DNA from 3 places in the Lysinibacillus sp. FSL M8-0216 genome. Region 3 is predicted to be linked to each of the others. Evidence: riboswitches for the same ligand, from Rfam matches in the RefSeq annotation. Region 3 holds a riboswitch; each other region holds the start of a gene.
The links. A riboswitch is a leader RNA that binds a small molecule or an ion and turns the genes downstream of it on or off. The one in region 3 is predicted to bind S-adenosylmethionine.
Positions count from the first base shown of each region.

Region 1: linked by a shared signal. The riboswitch ahead of MKX57_RS08215 (YezD family protein) and the one ahead of MKX57_RS13560 (Na+/H+ antiporter NhaC family protein) in region 3 are both predicted to bind S-adenosylmethionine.
Region 2: linked by a shared signal. The riboswitch ahead of MKX57_RS22585 (cyclase family protein) and the one ahead of MKX57_RS13560 (Na+/H+ antiporter NhaC family protein) in region 3 are both predicted to bind S-adenosylmethionine.

Region 1 covers NZ_CP152007.1:1,744,706-1,747,990, reverse strand. Annotated here, with positions in the region: gene MKX57_RS08230 (cold-shock protein) at 3-203, shown strand; gene MKX57_RS08225 (VOC family protein) at 307-1,092, opposite strand; gene MKX57_RS08220 (flavin reductase family protein) at 1,250-1,735, shown strand; gene MKX57_RS08215 (YezD family protein) at 1,820-1,975, opposite strand; SAM riboswitch class I at 2,045-2,139, opposite strand; gene MKX57_RS08210 (heparan-alpha-glucosaminide N-acetyltransferase domain-containing protein) at 2,310-3,285, opposite strand, start outside.
Region 2 covers NZ_CP152007.1:4,537,338-4,540,622, reverse strand. Annotated here, with positions in the region: gene MKX57_RS22590 (DedA family protein) at 1-416, shown strand, start outside; gene MKX57_RS22585 (cyclase family protein) at 446-1,183, opposite strand; SAM riboswitch class I at 1,272-1,378, opposite strand; gene MKX57_RS22580 (hypothetical protein) at 1,477-1,878, opposite strand; gene MKX57_RS22575 (helix-turn-helix domain-containing protein) at 2,028-3,285, opposite strand, start outside.
Region 3 covers NZ_CP152007.1:2,756,336-2,759,620, forward strand. Annotated here, with positions in the region: gene MKX57_RS13560 (Na+/H+ antiporter NhaC family protein) at 456-1,736, opposite strand; SAM riboswitch class I at 1,841-1,944, opposite strand; gene MKX57_RS13565 (DUF3953 domain-containing protein) at 2,064-2,297, opposite strand; gene MKX57_RS13570 (class I SAM-dependent methyltransferase) at 3,112-3,285, shown strand, end outside.

The DNA.
Region 1 (3,285 bases), 1.0 Mb from region 3:
TTATGCAACATGGGATCGTAAAGTGGTTCAATAATGAAAAGGGTTATGGCTTTATTGAATGTGATGATGGAGAAGATGTATTTGTACATTTTACGGGCATCCAGGAGGAAGGCTTCCGTACACTTGAAGAAGGTCAAAAGGTTTCATTTGATGTTGTGGAAGGCAATCGCGGCCCGCAAGCATCAAATGTTGTAAAATTATAAGCTAGAATATAGTAAGTGGATGAAGTATTTGAAAATGGCTCAATCCACTTTTTGCATGTTTGCACATAAAAATCCACTTCAACGATTGAAGTGGATTTTTAATTTATTTATTAATCCAATAAAAAGCACCTGGACACACTAATGTTTCCTTTGTTCGGTGTGGATCCTTTAATGTTACACCGATTGGCCCTTCTTTTAAATGACCGAGCGTCATGCTAGATGCTGAGGCTTCCTCATAAAAATCCAAGCGCATATTCGCTAGCTGTAGAGACATAAACTGCTCATGCTGCTCAAACTCGGGTAGTTGTAATACTTTCTGCCAAAGCTGCACCGTCTCCTCCACATCCTTGACAAAAAACTGAATGGATTCCATTGTAATGGCTTGTTTTTCATCAATCGCGCCACTAGCCTTTAATTGAGCCAAACGCTCCTCATCTCCATCTGCCCATTCAATTAAGAAAGGAAAATCCACTGAAAGGCCAGGTCTGCCAAAATGCAATAGCTTCCATTCGATTATCGTGCCGTCTGGTCTTGTGCGGCTACAAGCATCGGGACCATATACTTCATAGCCCAATGCACGCAATCGTTGACCATCGTCTTCAATATTTTTGGTGCGCAAGGCAATTCGTGAAAATCCTTGGCGCTCACGATCACGTTTAAACGTATAATGTAGGGAATATGGGTACAGGGCCGCTTGCTCAAATAAATCACGATCATAAATAGCGATTTGTTCAATATAGCTTAAGCCAAAATAACTTAGCGTATTGTAAGTCCCCCACATCGTGTGTTGACCACCGTTCACTGTATGGACATTTCGTTTATTGAAGAAAACCTTTATATTTTCCGGTGATTCTACTTGATGTACCAGATGATCAAAATATAAAGTCATGGCAATTCCCCTTTCTTTCCCCCATTAGCTTTACCTGGATGTGTAATTGATTTAATATTTACTTAAGAAAAGGAGTTACTATATGGTATGAAAAAAGTGCAATTTACCTACTAACTCCGTTAACTAATTTATTACTAACTATAAAGAGGTGATTTGAATGACAGATCATGTTGCTGCTTTTAAATTGGCATTAGGTAACTATCCTACAGGTGTAACAGTTGTTACAGCTTGTCATGAAACGAATCCAATTGGCTTAACCGTCAATTCTTTTGCATCTGTTTCTATTGATCCACTACTTATTTTATGGTCACTTGATAAAAAATCTCAGCTCCATCCTTACTTTATGAGTGCGGAAAAATTCGCTGTCAATATTTTAGCAAGTGATCAAGAGCAATTATGTACATTATTTGCAAGTAAAGTCCCAGATCGCTTTGCTCAAGCAAAATGGTCTACTTCTTCTTTAGGACTACCGATTTTACATGATACAGCAGCTATTTTACAATGTAAATCCTTTCAGCAAATAGATGCAGGTGATCATACTATTTTTATTGGCCAGGTGCTAGATATTACAAACTCTCAAAAGGAGCCCCTTCTCTATCATCGCCGTCATATCGGTCAGATTCCAAAAAGCTTCTATAGCTAATTGCCATAAAAAAAGGGCCACTTGTAAGCAACGGAAACCATGCTTATTGGTGGCCTTTTCACATCGTTCAACTGAAATGATCCTTTATTTCTTCTGAGGAAATCTCTGCTTTTCAAGCCTATTAATTTGAACAATTACACCATCCTGAATCGTAATATGCACTTCACCAAATTCAAGATTTTGAATGGCCTTTGCAATAGCCTCTAATTTCTTATCTTCTACCTTTGCCGACTGAGCCATACGATACACCCCTTCTTTTTCATCCTTGTTGTACAAAAGAGGCCAATGCATCAAACTGATTGATAGCCCCTCCTATCTCTCAGATACATCGGTTGGAAGTGGCACCTATGTTTCGGTTGCCGAGGCTTCATTGGGCCAAGTCCCTCCACCTATCTTGATAAGAGTACTGCGTTTCTTGAAAATAATTCTATAATTCTGTAATAAGATTGTCAATATAAAATATTAGAAAACCTAGCTGAATACTTTGTAATGATTATTTTAGATTAGAAAACTATCTATATCTAAAGTATTTTATGCCTAATCAACGAGAAATAGATGGCAATCCATTAATTTATTACGAACTCCATTTCCTCATCAAGAATTCAAGGGGACCTCGACGATGTTTAGCTCTCCACCAGACAGAAACAAGCACACATCCTACAAAGTAACAGCAGGCATATAGCATGGAAAAGGTAAGCGTCTGATTCTCCAACTTTTGGCAAACAATTAATATTCCAATCCCAATAAAAACATGGCCGACATAATGCGTTAAAGACAATTGTCCCGTAAAGATCAAAGCTTCAATTACTTTATTTTTACATGTCTCAACAAGATAGATGGAGCCCACGATAAGGACAATTGCCGACGCTGAGTTAGATAGAACATACATCGTATTCGGTGGAATCGGTCCCGTATCAAATAAATACAATGCACTCTCTACATCTAATAAATGGATCGTTGTCATCTTAATAAATATCGTTGAAAAAGTCTCCGTCATTATGACTAGCAATAAGCCCATCACCAATAAGATTTTTCGTAATGAACGATTAGTTAAATCTAATGTGCCGATTACCATGCCAGTTAGAAAGAAACAAATCCAGGGAAATAGTGGATGATAGCCATTAAACATCAAATTTCTTATAAATCCTGCCGGTGTCCAAAAATCAAGATACTCTAGTAATACATATGTTGGATGCCACCCAGCGAAGTAATTAAATTGAATTTGGAGCCATTGTGAAAGGATGAGGATGACACCGATTATGAACATCATCATTTTCTTGGATTGGGCAATCAAACATGCGGCAACAAACATATACACGCCATAATAATGTAAGATATCTCCTGTCCAGCCTACTGCATATAGGACTATTCCTATCACGAATAACAAAAACGACCTCTTCCACAAAGTAAGTCGATTCTTACGAAGAAGTATTGGGTCCTTAGTCTCTCTAGCCTGACGAGTCATTAAAGCTGTTCCTATTCCTGCTAGCATGACAAATACGGCCGAGGCACGCCCCTCAAATAGATTTTGTAAGGCCATCAACCATGTT
Region 2 (3,285 bases), 1.8 Mb from region 3:
CCATGGGAGGTATTACTTTAAGCTACTATATCGGCCACCGATTTGGCTTACCGCTCTTGCAGAAATATGGGCCAAAATTTCATATAACTGAGCAAAAAATTGATTTTACTAAAAAAATGTTTACGAAAGTAGGTCCTTTTTTATTAATAGTGGGCTATTTTATTCCAGGTGTACGCCATCTGACAGCTTATATTGCGGCTATTAATAATTATCCCTATAAGAAATTCGCATTCTTTGCTTATACAGGAGCATTTATTTGGACGTTCACATTTATAACATTAGGAAAAGTATTAGGGGAGAAGTGGCGATTCGTCGGTTACTATTTGTCCCATTACAGTATTTATGTCATCTTACTGTTTGTCCTTGTCATGTTAATCGTTTATTATTTATTGAAAAAAAGAAACGTACAAAAGTAAAAGTCGGTATGATTCGTACCGACTTTTTATTATGGCAAAATGGCAAATGATCGAACAGGGAATCCAGATGCTTTTTCAGGCTTAGGTACAATATTAAAAATAATAGCCCCTTTTGGAGGAAGCTTGTCCAAATTAGTCATAAGCTCAATTTGATAGGTGTCTTGATCAAGGACAAAATATTCTCCATCCAATTTGCCGCTTTGACGAAAATCAGTAGCAGAATCGGTATCAAAAGTTTCATGACCGATTGCACTTACTTTACGTTCCTTGAATAAAAATTGTAATGCCTCCAAGCCCCAGCCTGGAAGATGATTATGGCCATCCACATCTTTATTATTGAATGCTTCTTTATCGGGCCAACGCTTACTCCAATCTGTTCGCAGTGCCACAAAAGTACCTTCTTCTATTTGTCCATGTTGTGCCTCGAATTCTAGAATATCTTGGACACTGAGCGTAAAGTCATGATTACTAGTAGCCTCTTGTGATTTATCAATAACGATAAGCGGGAGAACGAGCTCCTTTAGCTCTAGTTCATCTAGAAAACGAGTATCTCTTACAAAGTGAATAGGTGGGTCAATATGTGTTCCATATTGTCCGGGAAAAGTAAACTGCTGTGCGAAAAAACCGTCATCATGCGAGAATAATGTTTCAAATTTAGCATCTTCAAACATAAAAAAATGAGGTGAATGTGGGCCGAAGGTATGTGTCAAATCGACCCATTGTTTTGATTTTAGTAAGTGCAATGCTTCTAAAAGTTCGTTAGACATTTAATTTCCTGCTTTCTAAAAGTAATGGTAAATAAAAAAGAGTCCTCTATAGAAGAGGACTCCCTGAATCATACGTGGGTAGTTCGTCTTCTCATCTTTCAGGCTTAGATTTTGCCAAAAGGAATTAGCACCATACTGATTGAGCTGGTTGCTGAGACTTCATCGGGCCGATCCCTCCGTCTCTCTTGATAAGAAATAGAATATAAGAATTTTCAGAAATAATAGTACAAATACTTTAGCATATATTTTTATAGTTTACAACTTTTATAGGATTACAGGGTTAAGATTTTTATTTACCAATTCAAAATTAACGTTACTCTACAGCAACCACTATCCATAAGCTGTATTCTAAAATTATCTGGTGTATAGTTGGTTTCGAATTTTGTAGTGATGCCTGTGGATGTAATCAATTTTTCGACATCTGTTTTATTTGAAAGTTGTGCAGCATTTTTTAAATCATGGGCAAATTGTTGAGAGCTATCAATTTTATCCGTAAGTAATTGTGCTTGCTGCATAATCGCCTTTATCCGCGTAGCTGAAGATATTAATTTTTGTGTATCAACAGGGGGAAAGGCACTATTACTGGTCGGCATTGCTAAATGTTGAGAAAAGGGTCTAGCTGCAAGGTGATGGGCTGTCGATGGTATTGGGTAATGGTAGGGGTGAACAAAATACGGATAAGGATTATAATACAATTCAATTCCTCCTATCCAAAAGCTGATATCTTATCTTATGTATCATGATCTTTTTAGGTGTTTGGATAAAGATAGTCCTGTACAGGAGTGTAAAACATAATATGCTACATAAACAAAAAAGGAAGCCATGGCAGCTTCCTTTACGTTCTTTAGCCAAGAACATTTAATACATCATCTATTTTTTTGCTATGTGATAGGATTCCATAATTCATCCACGTTAAAAAATCCACCTCATAAACACAGCTGCTCTTAACTGCTCTTAGGTTTTTCCACATAGAAGATTTTAAAATAGTACGCTCTTCATGCTCATAAATGGAGTGTTGCTTGTCGAAGGTGATAAACAAATGATCAGCGTCTAGCTGTAGCAGTTGATCTGATGTCAGATGAGCTTTACGCTGGTTAAGCGGTATTTTCCATACTAATGGATGAGGCGTTAAGCCCAAGTCACGATATAGGATTGGCCCTGTATAGCCGCATTCAGGGCCAGCATACAGTGTAATGCCAATGGACGAAATGCGAAGAAATGCAACACTTTGCCCATAAACGGATTTACCGAGAATTCGTCGAGCCTTCTGTACCTTATCCTCATATTCCATGATAATGTCTTGCATCATAGAGGTTTTCCCTGTTAAATCAGCAATTTTAAAGAGAGTCGATTGCCAGTCCTCCCCAGGGTGGTTGAGGTGACAGATTGGGGCCAGCTTATTTAAATGAAGACAAGTTTCCCAACGCTCTATACCAGCATCTAACATAATTAAAGTTGGTTTATAGTGAAAGAGACGATCCACTTCTCCAAACTGTACATCTATATCGGGAACATCCTGCAAACCTAAATAGTCTTGTTTTCCCCATTTGGAATGACTGAATTGAGCAATGGGTGTAATCCCTAAAGCTACAAAGAAGTCCTCTAAGAACGGTGCAAATACACGTACATTATTGCTCTGACTTCGTCGATATTGCCCTGGGGAAATACCTACATGCTCTTTAAAACGACGATTAAAATAATATTCGTTATTAAAGCCAATGGACTGACTAATTTCAAAGACACGATCATTAGTTGTCATTAATAACTGTTTGGCCTTTTCAATACGTATACTATTTAAATAATGAAGAGGAATCTGCCCCGTAATATCTTTAAAAATACGAGAGTAACTCCATCTTGGAACTTCTGCTAGTTCTGCTAACTGTTCAACAGTCCAATCCCTTCCAAAGTATTTGTGCAAATATTGAATAGATTGCTCTACAGATTGACGATCATTTTGTAGTATAGGCTTCGGTTGGTTTTGTTCAAAAATAAATAGCATCAATTCTTGAAAACGAACATGCTGCTCAAAAATAGTGTGTTCATCCTTTGCTTGACGACACCGATAAATAGCTTCTAATAGTTTATTGCATTGAGAGAAAGGA
Region 3 (3,285 bases):
AGCAAAGCCCAGGCTCCAATTAATAGAGCAACTGGGCTCTTTTATTTTCGACTGTAAGGGGCAATGAACTATCCCCCTATCTCCTAAAAGTAGACTACTCCCCTATTTTTCTACTATTATTTTTTTACCTAATACCATTAGTGTTTATTGTCTGATTCTTATTGAAATTTATTAACTTTAAAATAAAGTAAAGCCGTTGATTGATTTCCAGCTTTCCATGGGCGGGGTCGAACTGCACCCTCGCCCTTCGTTCCAATCTGGAGTGGATATTAACTTCACCACAAAAAAATGCTCCCTTTAGATAAACAGATTTTATTTTTTAATCTGTCTACCTAATAGGGAGCATATCAAACTACTCGATGGCTTTTGTCTACAGTCTGAAATAACCAGCTTGCTGATCTTTATTTAGATTGAGCTACTTTCGTCGTTCATGTTTAATTTTCAGTAGTAAAAGTTTAGGCTTTCTTTTTTTTCGGGTACCCAATGAATATCGCTATCATACCACAAATACCAATAAGAATTGGGTAGAAAGAGTACGGCAAGATACTCACTGGCGAAATTTTGGCTACGCTTGCGGCTACAAGAAATTGGGCTCCGTATGGGAGAAGACCTTGGACTGTACAAGAGAAAATATCTAAAATACTTGCAGACTTTCTCGGCTCAATCTCATACTGGTCAGCAATATTTTTGGCAAGTGGCCCGGCAATTAGAATAGCAATTGTATTATTGGCCGTAGATAAATTAGTTAGACCCACAAGACCAGCTATACCAAATTCAGCACCCTTCTGCGATTTAATCCTGCGCGTTACAAGACGGAGTAAAAAGTCAATTCCCCCATTAAATTTAATAACTTCCACCATTCCAGCTATTAATATAGCCAGAAAGGCGATTTCATACATCCCTTCCATTCCTTCACCAATCTTTTGTATAAGGCTCATTATGTGATAGCTGCCATCTGCTAAGCCAACAGCACCGGCGAGAACAATCCCTAATGCAAGAACGAGGAAAACATTCATTCCAGATAACGCTAAAATAATAACTAAAACATAGGGAATAATTTTTATCCAATTATAGCTTAGATGCTCTACTTGGGCTGTCCCCCCGGATGTCATAAACCCTAAAATAATACTTGTGATAATAGCTGCCGGCAATACAATCCAAAAATTGACCTTAAATTTGTCCTTCATTTGTGCGCCTTGTGAACGAACTGCAGTAATAGTAGTATCTGAAATAAAAGATAAATTATCACCAAACATCGAACCGCCTACAACCGCTGCCATCACTAAAGCAATAGGTAGCTCCGTAAGATCGCTTATTCCAACTCCAATTGGCGCCAGCGCAACAATCGTCCCCACTGATGTGCCCATGGATAGAGAGATGAAACAGGCAATGATGAATAAGCCTACGACAACCAGGTTTTGCGGTATAACCGATAAAGCAAAGTTAACAGTGGAATCTACAGCCCCCATTCCCTTCGCTACCTCTGAAAATGCCCCTGCTAATAGAAAAATAATAACCATCAGCATGACATTTAAATTTCCGGCACCTTGGCAAAAAATATCAACCTTTCGGGAAAACGATTCTTTTCGATTCATCGCTAGAGCTACAGCACCCGAAATGCTGATGGCTACAATGACAGGAAAGGCATAAAAATCACCCATTATAATCCCTGAACCAATAAATAAAATCATAAAAATAACAAATGGGATTAGCGCCCATGGATTCTCTTTCTTCATTGTCTACCTCCAAAAATTAAAAATCAGCCCTATTTTTTATTTTTTCACCATAAAAAAGGCCTCATCTTGAAATAACAAGAAGAGCCCTTATAGTTAAAACGCTCCTCTTATCTATCAAGAACATTGCTTGCTGGATTTGGCACAGTAACTTAATAGTTCCGCTGCCGAGATTTCATCGGGCCAGTCCCTCCATCTCTCTTGATAAGAAGAAAAAATATTATATTTTTTACACAATATTAAAATACTAAAATAAAACATCCATAATTGCAACATGTTTTTAATTGTAAAAAAATCCCACGACTATTATCAAGTGCGAAATTCAACTTTTTATACGAATACGAAGCTTTGAATGGACACATAGATCGAAAATATAAATACCCCGACTAAAAACCAACCATATAATTTTCTCTCTCTCCGAAATTCATTAATTCCTAATGTTAACATAAATAAACCTAGAAAAAGGATCATTAAAAAGTTTAGCCGATAATCATGTGTCATAAATCCGTAAATGGAAAGCGTGATGCCTATTATTGATAAAATAATTTGTACTGTTTTTAACAAAACGATTCCCCCTATTTGCTTGAACGAATACTAACAGTTATCTAACCTTTTTTGAATAAAAAAATTCTATGATGGGTGAGATGACAAATGAAAGCCCAACAACTTTTTATTTTTGTTTTTTTAATTGGCTTTTGAACTAGAAACAGGAAATTTAAGTTTAATTCGAACAGGGCTGACAAAAGGCTTTTACCCTGCATTTATCTTTTCTTTAGGTTGTGCTGTTGGTGACATGGTGTACGCTGTACTATAGGTTTTGGGAATAGCCTTTCTAGTACAATCTAGTACAATATTCCAATTCATTTTATGGATTGGCGGTACTATCATGCTTGGCCCTTTAACCTTCCAAGCTTTCCGAGATACGTTTGCATGCAAAAAATTAGAGTCATGGAGCAGCGATTGAAAAGAAATCATTATGGGCTTATTTTTTACTGGTGTTTGGCTAGTAGTTTCAGCAACGACTGCAATCGTTGATTCCCAACGGTTGGTGGAAGTATAGTAGGTGGTACAACTATTGGACATTCAGCAACTAAAAGCTTACCTCCCTTCTTCTTCGGATTTATCACCGTTTCAATCCTTTGGGGGCTAATCCTTTCATATTTAAGTAGCATCGGTGGTAAAATAATGGGAAAAGGCTTATGCAAATAGTTTCGTTTATTTCAGGATTACTCTTTTTGTACTTTACTTTTTATGTATTCTTGAATGGTTTTGAAAAGCTATTATAGGGGTGAAAACCATGGTTAGAAGAAGATAGCTAGCCTCCTAGATCACCAAGGATATGTAGGAGGCTAGCTTAATTATAGGAGATGTTTAAACGATGAAGCAAAATAAATATGATGATATGCAATTCTTTTCTGCTTACGAAAAAATGCCACGTTCTGTTCAAGGGCTGGACGCCGCAGGAGAGTGGCATGTATTAAAAACACTTTTACCTGATTTGAAAAATAAACATGTGCTTGATTTAGGATGTGGTTTCGGGTGGCATTGTCGA